2 regions of the Paenibacillus sp. IHB B 3084 genome follow, and region 2 is predicted to be linked to the other one. Evidence: riboswitches for the same ligand, from Rfam matches in the RefSeq annotation. Region 2 holds a riboswitch; the other holds the start of a gene.
What was found. Region 2 has a riboswitch for cobalamin ahead of metE (5-methyltetrahydropteroyltriglutamate--homocysteine S-methyltransferase). Riboswitches for the same ligand answer to the same signal wherever they lie in the genome.

Region 1 (8,217 bases), 250 kb from region 2:
GCTTACGATTGAAGCAAGTGGTATTCAGTTTGCCATGGCTACAGCCATTGCATTGGGTGTTCCGTTCATCTACGCGAAGAAAAAGAAGGCAATCACGCTGAACGAGCAGGTATACTTCGCTGAGGTTCACTCGTTTACACGGCAGGAAACCTATCAGGTAAGTATTTCCCAAAAATATCTCGATGCCAGCGACCATGTGCTGATCGTGGATGACTTTCTGGCGACCGGTGCAGCATTGGTCGGACTTACAGATATTGTGAAGGAAGCAGGAGCGGAGCTGGCCGGGGTTGGCTGCGTGATCGAAAAGAGCTTTCAGGAAGGCCGTGGACTGCTGGAACAAAGAGGCATCGCCGTACGCTCTCTTGCACGTATCGCATCCATGGCACCGGGCGAGGTTCATTTTATAGAAGAAGCGGGTGCGGTAATTCCTTCCGTTAAGGAGAATGTGGGATGTTAAGCAAACAAAAGTTATTCGCGCTGGGCTTCCAGCATGTGATGGCGATGTACGCTGGAGCGATTGCCGTACCTCTCATTGTAGGGGGAGCATTGCACCTGACGCCAGCCCAGATGGCCTATCTGGTGGCTGCCGATTTGTTCACTTGCGGGATTGCTACGTTATTACAGATTATGGGCACGCGGTTTTTCGGCAGTAGATTGCCTGTCATCCTGGGCTGTACGTTTACGGCGGTGGGTCCGATTATCGCGATTGCGTCGACCTCGAATTTGGCAACCGCGTACGGAGCCATTATTTTATCAGGTATATTCGTGGTGCTCGCGGCACCGTTGTATGGCAAGCTGCTACGCTTTTTCCCGACGGTGGTTACGGGTTCGGTTGTTACGATTATCGGCCTGTCCCTCATTCCGGTGGCGATGAATAACGTAGCAGGGGGTCAGGGTAGCGCGGATTTTGGACAGCCGCGTAATTTGTTGCTGGCGTTAGTTACTTTGCTGGTTATTTTGCTTGTGAATCGGTTGGCAAAAGGCTTTTTGCGCTCGATTTCCGTGCTCATCGGTCTGTTTGCGGGTACGGTGGTTGCTTATGCGATGGGAATGGTACATTTTGCTCCAGTGGCGCAAGCGTCTTGGGTGAGTGTTGCGCAGCCGTTTTATTTTGGTAAGCCTGAGTTTAGCATTATGGCAGTATGTACGATGATTATCGTTAACATTGTCAGCATGGTCGAGTCTACGGGCGTTTATTTGGCAGTAGGCAAGGCGATTGATCAAAAGGTAGAGCAGAAGCAAATCGTCAATGGTCTGCGTTCCGAAGGACTTGCGATTATGCTTGGTGGTATTTTTAATGCGTTTCCTTACACGGCTTTCTCGCAAAATGTAGGTCTGATTTCGCTGACACGCGTCAAGTCGCGGAACGTTATTTTTGCTGCGGGTGGTATTATGGTTGTTCTTGGTCTGTTGCCCAAGCTGGCTGCCTTAACGACAGTGATTCCTAATGCTGTGCTGGGCGGGGCGATGATCGTTATGTTCGGTTCGGTTGCTGCGTCGGGCATGTCTATTTTGTCAGAAGTGGACTTGCGGAAGGAAAGCAATCTGCTGATCGCGGCATGTAGCATTGCGGTGGGCCTCGGCTCTGCCGTGCTGCCCCAAATGTTCGACCAACTGCCGAGCTTTGCCAAAATGCTGCTGCAAAACGGCATCGTATCCGGCTCGATCACGGCGATTGTCTTGAACATCGTTTTAACGAAAAAACAAGCCGAATCGGTCAAAGGTGTGACAGTGTCGGAGGTTCCGCAGAAGGTTTGATAATTAGGATTAGATAAAGACAGCCGGAGAGAGGTCGTAAGCCTCTTTTTCCGGCTTTTTGGCATAGAGTTATTGATAAAGCCCTCTTTCTGTATGAAGAAGGGAATTTGAGATTCTATTAGAAGAATTTGCTAGAGTGGTAGGCAGAGGCGTGGTACGGAAGTTTCGGAACAAGCGAAAACCCACCGCGTAATTAGGTTGGCCCCTAACGGTGGGTTTCGTTTGCATTAACATTCAGTTATGCAGCGCGCCGTGGTGGTGATCCACAGCCTTTCAAGTCCTAAGAGTCTTTGCCGTTGGTAGCGGCGAAGACTCTTTTTAGTATACGGACACGATGGGTATCTCTATACCTAATTTTATCACGTCCATTGCGTGCATGCAACGCAAAGTCATAGCCTTGATTCTCGCCGTATCGTTCAAATTTAAATTATTATGCGACATTTGTTGACAAGCCTGTAACAACAAAATAAGATAGTCCTAAATCGTAATGAAAAAGAATAAAGGAAGAAAACAGGTGTGAGCCGGACTTTCTATCTACAGGGTTTCGTTGAGATCATGTAGATGGCTGTTGTACGTGCTCACTTAAAAGGGAAGTTCGGTAGATTCCGACACGGACCCGCCACTGTATACAGGCATCAGCAGGGAATTGCTGTAGCTTTCGGAATAGCCACTGGAACTGTGAAGAACCGGGAAGGCCTGAAAGATACGCCTGAAGTCAGGAGACCTGCCTGTTTTAACATCACTGTCAGACCCACGGGATGCTGGGGAGGTGGTTGGGCGTGCTGCTTACGGAATGTCTGAAACCGATCCGATCCCTTCTATGATTAGAGGTGCTTTGAGGTGAGCTTTGGCATTTTATAATGAAAGCATTTCTGACTGCTGATCAGGCGGTCGGGGATGCTTTTTTTTGCGTTAGGTATTTGTGAATGACAAGATAGAGGGGGATAAATAAGATGATAAGCAATCGTAAAAAGCGTTCATGGTCCATATGCACAGGGGTGATGCTGCTACTGGCAGTTATGGCTCTTGCGGGATGCTCCACAACTAATAAGACGGCGGACAGCTCCGACAAGGGCGAAAACACATCCGCACAACAGTCCACAACGGACAAAAAGCTGGTGATGGCGTATACGTGGAAGCCGTCAGGCGTTGACCCGCATGGCGATAATAGCTGGGATGTTATGCGTTCTGGCGCAGGCGAGACACTTGTCCGTTTGAATGAAAAGCTGGAGCCTGAGGCTTGGCTGGCCAAGGAATGGAAGCAGGATAGCCCCACAGTCTGGACGTTCAGCTTGCAGGATAAGGTCACTTTTCATAACGGAAAGAGTATGGACGCGGAAAGTGTAAAAACTTCCCTGCTGCGCTCCATTATGAAAAGCCATCTGGCGAAGGATTTGCTAGATGTAAAGTCAATTGACGTAACCGGGCCGCTGGCGTTGAAAATTACGACAAACCAGCCGAATGCGGCGCTGGTGTCCAATCTGGCTGATCCGTCGACGATTGTGCTGGATGTAGCGTCCATAAAGGATGAGCAGAGCTACCCTGCGATGACAGGTGCTTTTAAAATTAAAGCGTTCAACAAGGATCAATCCTTGGTCGTAGAGCGTTATGACGGATATTGGGGCGAGAAGGCCCGGCTGGCTGAAGCAACGATGAAGTTCATTACGGACGGCAATTCGCGCCTGCTGGCGCTGCAATCCGGCGAAGTAGATGTAGCGACCGATATTCCGGTGGATAACGCGGAGGTATTGAAAAAGAACGATAAGCTGCAAGTGCTGTCGGCTCCCTCTTTGCGCACCCATATGATCGTGTATAACATGGAGTCGTCTCTGTTCAAGGATGCCGCGAACCGCAAAGTAGTGGACAGCTTGATACCACGTGCATCCATTGTGAGTGCGATCATGAGAGGCTATGGTACGGAGGCAAGCAGCCCATTCCCGAGCATTCTCCCCTTCGGTAAGGTCGAGCGTAAAGCGCTGGACGGAACGCCCGAGCAGCTATTGACGAAGGATGGCTGGAAGAAGGATGCCCAAGGCACATGGACCAAGCAAGGCAAGCCGTTCGAAGTTACGTTGCTGACCTTTCCTCAACGTCCAGAGCTTTCGGTGATGGCTGAGGTGATTCAGAGCCAACTGCTGAAGGAGGGCATCCAGGTGAAGATTCGCAAGGTGGAAAATATCGACGAGGCACTGACCAAAAACGATTGGGATTTTGCCATGTACAGCATGCTGACTGCCCATACGGGGGAGCCGCAATATTTTATGGACATGTTTTATTCCTCTAAAAGCGAAGCCAATGTAAGCCGTTATAGTTCCAAACCGCTGGAGAACCTTCTTGGCAGCTTGAAGCTGGCGAAGGATACAGCGCAACGTAATGCTGTGACACTGCAAGCGCTGGATATCATTAATACGGATTTGCCGCAGTCGTTCATTGTTCATCCGGACAATGTATTTGGGGCGAAAAAAGGGGTGAAGGGCTTCACGCCGCATCCGATTGAGTATTACTACATTACGGCGCAATCCGATATTGCGGAATAACGGGCTGCATACCCTATGATTCGTTTTATTCTGGAACGTGTGGCGCAACTGGTCATCATTGTGTTTGTTGTATCCACGCTGACGTTTGTGCTGATGAGGCTGGCTCCCGGCGACCCTGCTACCATTCTGCTCACCGCGCATAATGTGCCTGCCTCTGAGGAGGCGTTGACGGCGCTGCGTAAGGAGCTGGGCTTGAGCGAGCCGCTGCATATTCAGTATGTGAACTGGCTGCGGGATGTGTTCACAGGGCACTGGGGCACCTCCTATGTATCCAAGGAGTCGGTGCTAACCGAACTGTGGAACAGACTGCCCGCTACTGTGGAGCTGGCTTCGGCGGGCTTTGCCGTCATGACGGTCCTGACTCTTGGAATGGGACTGGCCGCCTCAGTAAAATCCAGTGGTTGGCTCGATCGTCTGGGAAGGCTGTTTGCACTGCTGGGATCGTCCATTCCCTCTTTTTGGCTTGGCTTTCTGCTGATTTACCTGTTCTCCGTCTGTTTGGGCTGGCTCCCGTCCATGGGTCGTGAGGATTGGACTCATTTGGTACTGCCAGCGCTGACCCTTGGGGCAGGTTTGGGGGCTGTGCAAGCCCGTGTGCTGCGTGCCCAAATGCTGGAGCTGGGTGACCGGAATTTTGTGAAGGCGGCGAAGGCCCGAGGCTTTTCCCGCAAGCATATTCTGTTTTTTGAGATATTCAGGCATGCGATTTTGCCGATCATTACGCTGTTAGGCACAAATTTGTCATTTATGCTGGCGGGTAATGTCATTGTAGAGACGATTTTTTCATGGCCGGGTTTGGGCAAGTATTTTATAGATGCGATTACGCAGCGGGATTATCCGGTGATCCAGGGGTATGTCATTTTTGCTGCATTTTTAATCGTAGGTGTTCAGTGTTTGGTGGATGTGGTTCAAGCGGCTGTAGATCCGAGGTTGCGTTTGCGTTAGGGGAGGAAGTTGAAAATGAAAAACATGCGGCTGTCCTTCAAAGGGAGCTTGCTGACGGGAGGCGTAATGCTGGGCCTGATCGTATTGCTCGGGCTACTTGCTCCATGGGTTGCCCCTCATGATCCTCTCAATGTCGATCTCCTGAAGCGCTTGGAGCCGCCCAGCCGGGAATATCCTTTGGGTACAGACCATTTGGGGCGAGATGTGCTGTCGCGCCTGATTTACGGGATTCGGACCAGCGTACTGATTGCTTGTGCGATTACAGTGACCACCTTGTGTATCAGTTTGCCGATAGGCTTGCTCATTGGCTATGTACGCGGGCGTGTGGACCAGTTAGTCATGCGCGCCATTGATGGCGTGCTGGCTTTTCCCGATATCATTTTGACGGTGGCGATTGTGGGTATCTTGGGTCCGGGCTTTGTAAACATGACCTTAGCGATTATTGCGGTACGGTGGGCGGGATATGTTCGGTATATTCGCACCCTTGTTCAAAAAGCCTGTCAGGAGGACTATGTCCGATATGCCCGTTTATCCGGTAATTCACATGTGCGCGTGCTGAGACGTTATGTGTTGCCGCAGGTACTGCCACAGCTGCTTGTGTACGCGGTCTGGGACATTGGACGAGTCGTGCTTATGGTTGCCGGACTTTCCTTTCTTGGGCTGGGTGTACAGCCGCCTAAGCCGGAGTGGGGTGTGATGCTGCATGATGCGACGTCGTATTTTCAGGTGGCACCGCATGTCATGATTTTTCCGGGTTTGGCGATTATGCTGTTTGTGCTTGCGTGCCAGCTTCTCGGAGACCGTTTTTCGGAAAAGGGGGCGGCGAAATGAAGGATGGGACAGGGCATATGAAATGGGATATGGCAGGGCGCAAGCCACTGTTGCACGTGGAACATCTGGAGATATGCCGCATAGGCACAGGAACATCCGTTAGGACAGAAACTAGTGCAGAAGCAGGCGAGGGAACAGGGATAGGGGCAAGATCTTGTACACATATTGGCGCAGCAACAGGTGTGGGCGCGGGTAGAAAACCGGGCGCGAATGGGAAAATAATGCCGATAAGCGGTAATCAACCGCTGCTCCGAAATGTCAGCTTTTCCGTATATCCGGGGGAAATTGTGGCTCTAACCGGGCCGAGCGGATGCGGCAAGAGTCTGATCGCGCATGCGATCGCGGGCATGCTGGAGCCGGGAATCGGCGTTACGCAGGGGCATATACACTACAACGGGGAGGATATCGTCCCGTTCGATGAACGGCGCTGGCAAAGGCTGCGTCGCGAGGACATTGCCCTGCTCATTCAACAATCGCTGAGCGGGTTGAATCCAATCCGTACCGTCCGCACACAACTGACGGACACGCTCAGACTGCACGGGCGGCGCTGGATGCCACCCGACCAGAAGGGGCATGCGGATGCCGCTCCCTCCCTTGCTGCACCGCAGCAAGCCCCCCTCAGGGCTTGTTGCCCCAGGTGCGGCAAATGCTGAGCTGGATTGCACAGATGGCCAGAGGCCGCGTTACTCAAGCGCAGGAGGCTTATCTGTGCTCTTTATTGAGGAAGGTCGGGTTTGCAGACCCCGAGCATATTTTGTCCTCATACCCTTTTGAATTAAGCGGAGGGATGTGTCAAAGGGTACTGCTGGCTGCGATGCTAAGCTCCGGTCCGCGCCTTTTTATTGCCGACGAGCCTACCACGGCGCTGGATGTTATCAACCGGGATAAGGTTCTGGCATTGTTTCAACAGTTGAGAGAGGACTTCGATCTCACCATTTTGCTAATTTCTCATGATCGTCAGGGTGTGAGCCGTGTGGCGGATCGTGTGCTGGAGATGAGCCCGGAAGGAAGGATACGCGAATGATACTGGAATTAAAGCAAGTGACCAAAGCCTATCCTGTCCGCAAACGGAGAAAGGGCTGGTCCAAAACGCAGGATACCGAACAGGCTGTGAAGCAGGTGAGTCTGGAACTGCAACGTGGAGAGTGTCTGGGATTGGTCGGTGAAAGCGGAAGCGGCAAGAGTACGCTGGCAAAATGTATTCTGAGACTGGAACCGCTGACTTCGGGTGAGATTTGGCTGGATGACCAGCCGATTCACATCGGGAGGATAAAGGATATCCATCTGTACAAACGAATCCAGCTGGTCGCGCAGGACTCGTCTTCCTCGCTGCATCCCCGCATGACGATCCGAGATATTTTGGAGGAGCCGATCTGCAACTATTTTCCTGAACGAAAAGCGCAAGCACTGAATATTTGCCTATCCTTGCTGGAATCGGTGGGGCTGACTGCGGACTGTCTGGAGAAATACCCATCGCAGCTAAGCGGCGGGCAAAAGCAGCGGGTGTGTATTGCCAGAGCACTGGCAGTGGAACCGGATATCATCTTGTTCGACGAATCGGTCGCCAATCTGGATACGACAACGCAATCTTCTGTGCTGGACATGCTCAAGAGAGCGCAGGTGGAGCGCCAGCTATCCTATCTTTTTATCACCCATGATCTTCAATCCACGCGTCAGTTTTGTGATCGGATTGCCGTCATGGTTCAAGGGGAGATCGTGGAAGTACTCAAGGAATGGGATGAAGACTTGTTACAGCATGAGTACACGCGTACTCTGTTTCAGACGTTGGCGGAATGATCCATGTCTTTCATATTCTACAAATTTAAAATAAATATAGGCTTCCTTTGCCGAATATTGTTGACAAAATAGGATGTGATACCTATTCTAAATATGATTATGATAATCATTATCACGTACATAGAAAAGGGGAATTACATTGATGTCCGTTCGACACCGCAAGACTGCCACCCTTATGTTGGTGGCACTCCTCTTATTATCCGTTATTTTGGGCTGCGCGAAGCAGGAGAACACACCTGCATCCACCTCAACTGGCGGAGCTGCCAATGAAAAGTCGATCACGCTATCGTGGCCGCGCGACATTGGTACCATGAACCCTCACGTATACAATCCTTCCCAACTTTTTGCA
Region 2 (8,217 bases):
GCTGACTTAAATCACCAAGCAGCTCATTACGTTCCTCTGCGGGGAGAGGCGAGAGACGTTGCTCCACCTCTGTAAGAAACTGTTTTTTATTCATCGGGATTTCCTTCCTCCAGTAGGCTTGCGACATGATGGACAAATTCATTCCATTCCCGTGTAAGTATTCTCGTGTAATTGCTGCCTGCATCAGTCAGTCGATAATATTTACGCGGGGGTCCCTCGGTCGATTCCTGTAAATAAGTTGTACAGTATCCCTCTGATACCAGACGGCGAAGCAGCGGATATAAAGCTCCTTCGGCTACTTCGATATGACGTGAGACGGCCTGAGCCAGTTCGTAGCCGTAACGGTCCCTGCGCCCAATTAAAACAAGAACGCACAGTTCCAGCACCCCTTTTTTGAACTGGATGTTTACATTCACGAGCGGTGCTCCTTTCCTGGATGTTATCGTTGCTTCATAGGTGCCGTTTGGAGTATGGGGGAGAAATGTGTGCTTGAGCATAAATTAGTTCAGGTACTAATCATAAATCAGTAGTCAGGTATAATTTAACATCATGTACTGATTAATGCAAGGTACTAAAATTTTAAAAAATAAATCTACGGGCTCATTTCAGGAGTTTTCTTTTGCTTTTAGAGTCAATGAGATAGCGAATGCTGTTGAAAAAAGTAGTTTTATTTAGAAATACGCCGAATCCTGGGGGGATTTACGGAAAGGGGCCCGCTTTAATTTCATCCATTAGGATGTTAAATTGTAAAATAAAAGGATCCATAGAGTTGAAGATCATTTCTTATGAAAAGGATGGGGCAAAGGATGAATTGGGAACGCTGGTATATGGAGCTGGATCAGGATGATGAGACTTGGGATGTATCGGAGGAAATCGTGCTTCGGGGCGCGATGCAGCTCCATTTTTGCGGACAGAAGTCGGAGGTGGAGATAGAGTTTATGGTGTCCGCCGATTCTGAGGAAGAAGCGCAGGCCATAAGAGAGCCTAAGCAGGATCAAAAAAAGACATGGGAGCAATATATGGCACATGGGTCCGACATTCACCCTCATGTGCTGGAAGCGATACATCATTACTATGCAGGTATAGTAGAAAAGTACCGGAACGCTTATATCTCGTGGGGAGAAAATCCGGATGAATATGCGCCCTGCGTGAAGGATTCGGCACAATTACTGGAACGGCTACAGCTCGTGTCTATACTGGTTCCTGACTCATCAGAAGAGGATGAGCTGTACTTGAATTTTAGCTGTTCATGGGATAGAGAGCATGGCTTGGGTGTGCATCTGAAGCAGGGACAACCCGAGCATATTCAAGGAGCTTATACATTATATGATTTGGAATAGAATCCCCTTCCGGCTTGCAGGGATAAAAGGGGCCAGGAAGGGGACAGGTATAGAAATTAGCTGGATACAGTCAACGAATCTCTGGCAGCTTGAGCGGCCAGCACCATTTGCCGCAATGCAGCTACAGATTCATCCTTGGTGCGGGTTTTCAGGCCGCAGTCTGGATTGACCCAAAATAAATCGGAAGGCAGTACGCGCAGGGCGCGCTGGATCATACTCAGCATTTCCGATACATCGGGAATGCGCGGACTGTGGATATCGTATACGCCCAGACCAATGCCTTTGTCATACACCTGATCCTCAAAGCTGACAATCAGTTCTCCGTGGCTTCGCGAGGTTTCAATAGAAATAACGTCGGCATCCATATCGGAGATGGATTGGATCATATCCTGAAATTCGGAATAGCACATATGCGTATGGATTTGGGTGGCGGGTTCGACAGTGGCAGTGGTCACAAGGAAGGCTTGAACCGCCCACTCCAGATAGGCCTGCTGCTGTTCCTTTTTCAGCGGAAGCCCTTCACGGATCGCCGGTTCATCCACCTGAATCATACCAATCCCCGCTTGTTCCAGTGCTTCTACCTCAGCTCGCAGAGCCAGTGCTAACTGTAAAGCGACCTGACTGCGAGGAATATCATTCCGTTCGAAGGACCAGTTTAAAATCGTTACCGGACCTGTCAGCATCCCTTTGACTGGCTTGGAGGTCAACGATTGGGCGAAGGCCGTTTCTTCCACGGTCATCGGTTGATCGAACGACACGTCTCCGTATATAATCGGTGGCTTGACACAACGGGAGCCGTAGGACTGCACCCACCCGTTTTGTGTAAAGGCAAAGCCTTTCAGCTTTTCGCCAAAAAACTCAACCATGTCGGTTCGCTCAAATTCCCCGTGTACGAGCACATCAATGCCAATGTCCTCCTGAATATCAATCCATTCTTTGATTTGCTGCTGAATGAATGTCCGGTACTGCTCGGCAGACCATTCCCCTCTGCGATAGTGCAGGCGGGCTTTGCGAACCTCAGCCGTTTGCGGGAAACTGCCAATCGTCGTCGTAGGCAGTGGAGGCAGCTTCAGCTTGTCCTGCTGAATCACACGACGCCCAGCGAAGGGAACGCTGCGTGACTGCGGCTCTTTCGCCAGTAGAGCCGCCATATCGGCCGCGGTCTGTACTCGTGCCGCCGAGCTGTTGAAGCGAGCTACCGCGTCCGCACTCTGCTCAAGTTTGGCAAGTGCCGAGGGTTCGCGTTTGCCAAGCGCAGCGGTCAAAGCTGCGATTTCTTCCAGCTTTTCATCGGCAAAGGCCAGCGCTTGCACCAGGTCTGGGTCCAGCTTATGCTCTGCTTCCAGACTGACCGGCACATGCAGCAGACTGCATGATGGCTGTACGATGAGCTGGGCGGCGGTTGTCTGTTTCGCCAGCTGTCCAAGCAGCACAGCTACGTCGTTCAGATCGGAGCGCCATATATTGCGCCCGTCAATAACACCAGCGGCCAGCGTTTTGCCTGCGGGGAAGCCATGCCGGAGCACATGTTGAAGGTTTTCGCCATCATCATGTACAAAATCCATACCTAATCCCTGTACCGGGAGCGTGGACAGGTGCTCATAATGATCCAGACTGCCAAAGTAGGTTTGCAGCACGATATTTAAGGATGGAGCAGCCTCGGCCAAAGCTTCATAAGCCTCCTGAATAATGTCCAAATCCTCTGCCGGGAATGAGGTGGTCAGGACAGGCTCATCCACCTGCACCCACTGAACGCCTTCCGCAGCCAGCTCAGACAGGACGCGGGCGTACAGTGGCAGGAAGCTTCGTACAATGGCGGCCAAATCCTTACGATCATAGCCTTTGGACAGGGCAACGAACGAATAAGGACCGATCATGACGGGTTTACCCTCAATGCCCAACTCCTGTTTCGCTTCACGATAAGCCTGCAACGGCTTATTCTCCGTGAACACCGGGGTTGCATTCGCCAATTCCGGTACGATGTAATGGTAATTGGTATTCAGCCATTTGGTCATTTCACTGGCGGTGGCACCCTTTTGTCCACGGGCTATCCCGAAATAGACGGATAGGGTAACAGGTCCCTCGAGACGGTAGTTGAACCGTTCCGGCACCAGACCGAACATCACGGATGTATCCAGCATGTGATCGTAATAGGAAAAGTCTCCGACTGGAATTCGATCAATTCCCTTGTCACGCTGCTTGCTCAGATGCTCCAACCGCAATCGTTTCATCTCGATATGCAGTTCACTTTCATCCATGCTGCCTTTCCAGAAGCGTTCCAGTGCTTTCTTCCATTCCCGGTTCCCGCCGATACGCGGATATCCCAGGTTACTGCTGATCAAGCCGGGCAATTCAGGCAATTCAGGCAATTCGGTAAATGACATGTACTTTTCCTTCCAGGCTGGTAGCCAGTTTATTTTTGCGTACAAAAAAAGACATTCCTCCCCGGGGTAAAAATGAATAGGGGAAAGAATGCCTCCGTTATTTAAAAATAAAAATTCGGCGACGGCTCTTAACACCTCCCTATCTCCCGTAGGTACTTGCGATGTTGTTGAAATAGGCAGGTCTCCTGACTTACGAATCATGACTTTCAGCGCTCCTTCCCGGTCTGTGGACCAGTGGGTGTATCAACAGCTGAAAATTCCCCGTTTACAGTGGCGGGACCGCGCCGGACTTGCACCGGCTTCCCTTTTAAGCCTGAACTGAATAGAACAGACACCTATCTCCAAGCTATGCGATTATGGTATGACGAATAATTATGCACTCGTATACTTGTTCACCATCATAAGTGAAACTTGCGGGATGCGCAATAGAAACTCCGTTTGAACCTGCAATGAAACGATTAAGTTCATGGAAGCACATTCAAGTTTATTAAAAGCGTTCTGCTCATCAGTACGCTATCCCGTGTTCCCGATCTGAAGCACCTTGAAGCATCGCCCTTGTCAATTACACGCAAAAAAAAGACAAGTCCTCCCATAGGGAAAGGACTCGTCTTAAGGCATAACAACTCATGCGAGTATAACATCGCCTCAGGCTAATGTAACGATAGATCCTGCCAGAATGCTGGCCTTCACATCAACCAGTCGCTGATTGCGGCTGCCTCGGAAGGGAAGGGTCAGATCCTTTTGCTGTTCTACAAAGGGACCATCCACAACCACATCGCACAGCAGTGCCAACTCCCGCCGGGCCTGATCCGTAAGTAGTTCTTCGTAGACAAAGCCCGTATAGGCCCACACGGTTCGGTCAGGGCAGGCTGCGCGGAAGTCGCGCACAAACTGCGAGCATTCCGCTGCCGAGAAAAAGGGGTCTCCTCCGCAAAGAGTTAACCCGTCCAGCAATGGATTATCGGCGATGTCACGGATAACCTCCTGCTGCCGCCCCGGTGTGAACGGTTCGCCTGTACGGAAGCTCCAGGATGCCGGATTGAAGCAGCCGGGGCAGGCATGGCGGCAACCGCTAATGAACACAACGGTGCGCAGGCCGTGTCCTTCGTTCAGAGATTCCGGAATGTAGCCGCATAAATTCACCGATGCTTCACCCGGTCACGTACCTCGGCTTGTTTTGCGGCGTTGAACCGGACGGTATAATCACCTGTCAGATATCCGGTTACCCGGCGCAAGCGCTGAAAATGCGTATGTTCCTCATCAGCACCGCAATGGGGACAGCTTGTCCCGATAATGCCCTCGTAGCCGCATTCCGGGCAGCGATCTACGGGATGATTAATGGAGAAGTACCCAATGTTTTGATGAAGCGCATATTGTACAATTTTAAGAAACGCCTCCGGGTTATTCCGCGCATTGCCATCCAGCTCAATGTACGAAATCGCGCCAGCGTTGCACAGGTTATGAAATGGGGCTTCGAGGCTGATTTTACGGGCAGCCGGAAGCGTGTAATACACAGGAATGTGAAAAGAATTCGTGTAATATTCACGATCATTCACACCGGGAATGACACCGAAATCCCGCTGATCCAGCAACGTGAATTTACCGGATAGACCCTCGGCAGGCGTAGCGAACAGCGTAATGTTCAGGTTATGCAATTCACTCATCCGATCGCAGTAGACACGCATGGAAGCTATGATTCGCTGCGCCTCGCGGTATACAGCGTCATCCTCCCCGTGGTGTTTGCCGTACAGTGCCTTCATGCACTCAGCTAACCCGATAAATCCGATGGAAAGCGTACCGTGCTTGAGTACGCTACCTACCTGTTCATCCGGCTCCAGCTTTTCTCCGCCTTCCCATACCCCTTCGCGCATCATAAAGTCTGAGGCCTTGGCCGGCTGGCTGGTCTGTATATGATAGCGATGGATCAGTCCGTCCACGGCAATACGCAAAACCTCTTCCAGTCTGGTATCAAAGCCATCCCGGTCAGGTGCCTTGCGCTTGCCTGTGCAAATGCCGTATTCAATGCCAAGACGCACCAGATTAATCGTATTGAATGAGAGATTACCCTTGCCGCTCTGACAGTTTCTGCCGAAACGGTCAGCAATGGTGCGGGTGCGGCAGCCCATCGTCGCAATAATGGTATCCGGATCATCTGCGCGGTAATAGGGCAGGTTGAAGGTAGCATCCACATTGACAAAATTGGGATACATTCGTCTGCTGGAGCATTCTACCGCCCGCAAGAACAAATCGTAATTGACGTCGCCCTCTGCCTGGTTGATTCCCTTTTTGCATTGGAAAATATGCTGTGGAAAAATAGGAGTTTCCCCGCTGCCCAAGCCACGAATAGTGGCCTCCAGCAATGATTGCGTAACAAGCCGCCCTTCAGCAGAAGTACACATCCCGTAATTCAGTGAGGTGAACGGAATTTGTCCGCCTGCCCGACTGCTCATGGTATTCAGGTTATGAATAAGGGATTCAGCGGCCTGGCGGGTCTCCGTCTCCGTTTCTTCACGTGCGAATGCGTATGAACGAGGGCAGACCTCATGTAATAGGCTGTTGGCTATATGTAATTCTTCATCAGGCAGAGCGGGCTCTATTTCTTCTCCGAACAGGCGGAGTCCCTTACGCAGATGCTTCCGGAAAGACCGGGCCACGAATGGAGCGAGATCCCAATCTATTTTATTAGCAGAAACGCCTCCAAATTGGCTGTTTTGCTGAGACTGGAATATGATTGCCACCAGTGCCATAGCAGACATAATGGTTTGCGGTGTGCGCACAGAGCCGTTGCCTGTATTAAAACCGTCTTGCAACAAGCGACCAAAAGGAATAAAGATACAGTTCGTAGTCCCGAGCGCATATTGGTCCAAATCGTGAACATATACATATCCACGGTCAATCGCGTCCGTCAGTTCAGGCGGAAGCACACGCAGGCGTGCATACCACTTGGCATACTCGGAACCGAGCTTGCTCATTTTGCCGCTGAACGATTCTCCATTCAAATTTGCATTCTCCCGTAGCATGTCCAAATCCTGTGCCCCAATGACCCGTTCGCCGATGTCATATAATTGATGTTCCTCCAACACCTTCATCGCAAAACCCTCCATATAGTAAAATATATATTATTCTCCCAAAAACAATATATTGACGATATCGTGTACTAACCAATTGTTTAAGTCTATATATTGTATATATGGATGGATGGAGCGTATGTGATTATTGTCACGCTGATAGGGAGGAGAACGCACAAAAAAGTCAGGTGAAAGTTAGGAACACATCAACAAATACGCTCCTTATTCTACACCTGACGATCGAATATTTGACAGAAAACAATAGGATGGCAATCCATTGGATCTGAGTATGTTTTGTAATAAATTACTGAATAATTTAAAGCAGCTTTTTCAGTTGGGACACCCGGCCTTGTGAGATATCGAGCATTTCGGCATATACCTTTTGCGGCAGGTTGGGATGTTCCTGAATCAGCTTTCGGAGCTTTTTTACCATTTCTCCTTGCTGGACTCTGGCTTGTTTAGGCTGCCAGGTTGTATGGTTACGAACCGGCTTGGTATGTTCTTGAGCCTGGATGGCTTCGGTGCTAGTGGGATGTACATTTTCCTCTGTCTTTAATACCTGAATGCAATCGGCGCAAATAAAGCTATCACGAAAATAAGTCAAATGATCAACTGCGCCGCAAAATTTGCAGGATACACCTGTATATTTCCTTAATACAAATCCTTCTTCATTCACGAAAAATTCGAGCGAATCACCAATATTGATATCCATCGTGGTGCGCATTTCCTTGGGAAGCACGATTCGCCCCAATTGATCCAGAGGCCGTGTCATTCCGGTATTTTTCATAAACCTTTCCTCCTTCGATTGTATATCCTGATTATACCAAAAAATATTATTTTTTGCTTTGTTTATTGAAGAAAATATACAATTTTTTTTATGCATTTATCATATACCTTCACACGTATTGCCGGGGGCAGAAGATGGTTTATAATATAAATATCGACTGTTGGAGTAAGAGGCTGCGAAGTATCGTGGCCTCTCCCTAATCCGGTAAGTGCTTTACCGCCTACAGTTGAACATTTTTCAGGGTTTTAGGATTCTTTGAAATGATCTCAACTTGTAAGGAAGATGACTATGAAAAGCAACAAAATCTCAATGAAGGAAATTGCACAATTAAGTGGAGTTTCTGTAGCAACCGTTTCCAGGGTCATCAATGAGAACGGGCGTTATTCGGATGAAACCCGTCAAAGAGTGATGGACATTATAAGTAAGTATCAATACGAGACAAACAGTATTGCGAAAAGCTTGCGTATGAACAAATCACAGACAATCGGTGTGCTGGTGCCCGACATTAACAACGAATTCTTTTCGGTGATCGTACAGGAAATTGAAAGATTTTTTTTCGATCTGGGCTATTCGACGATTATTTGCAACACAGCCAAGAGCGCCGAAAAAGAAAAAGAATATTTGAAAATATTGGACAG

Region 1: another riboswitch for cobalamin. It lies ahead of ASL14_RS13045 (ABC transporter substrate-binding protein); the one in region 2 lies ahead of metE (5-methyltetrahydropteroyltriglutamate--homocysteine S-methyltransferase).

What each region holds. Positions count from the first base shown of each region.
Region 1 is NZ_CP013203.1:2,774,766-2,782,982, forward strand. Features, by position in the region: gene ASL14_RS13035 (xanthine phosphoribosyltransferase) at 1-457, shown strand, start outside; gene ASL14_RS13040 (nucleobase:cation symporter-2 family protein) at 451-1,758, shown strand; cobalamin riboswitch at 2,301-2,504, shown strand; gene ASL14_RS13045 (ABC transporter substrate-binding protein) at 2,712-4,295, shown strand; gene nikB (nickel ABC transporter permease) at 4,311-5,240, shown strand; gene nikC (nickel transporter permease) at 5,256-6,071, shown strand; gene ASL14_RS28980 (ATP-binding cassette domain-containing protein) at 6,068-6,724, shown strand; gene ASL14_RS28985 (ATP-binding cassette domain-containing protein) at 6,718-7,095, shown strand; gene ASL14_RS13065 (ABC transporter ATP-binding protein) at 7,092-7,868, shown strand; gene nikA (nickel ABC transporter substrate-binding protein) at 8,011-8,217, shown strand, end outside.
Region 2 is NZ_CP013203.1:3,020,965-3,029,181, forward strand. Features, by position in the region: gene ASL14_RS14190 (DUF1700 domain-containing protein) at 1-94, opposite strand, end outside; gene ASL14_RS14195 (PadR family transcriptional regulator) at 87-416, opposite strand; gene ASL14_RS14200 (DUF6985 domain-containing protein) at 807-1,340, shown strand; gene metE (5-methyltetrahydropteroyltriglutamate--homocysteine S-methyltransferase) at 1,397-3,724, opposite strand; cobalamin riboswitch at 3,883-4,078, opposite strand; gene nrdG (anaerobic ribonucleoside-triphosphate reductase activating protein) at 4,370-4,867, opposite strand; gene ASL14_RS14215 (anaerobic ribonucleoside triphosphate reductase) at 4,864-6,813, opposite strand; gene ASL14_RS14220 (AbrB/MazE/SpoVT family DNA-binding domain-containing protein) at 7,109-7,579, opposite strand; gene ASL14_RS14225 (LacI family DNA-binding transcriptional regulator) at 7,868-8,217, shown strand, end outside.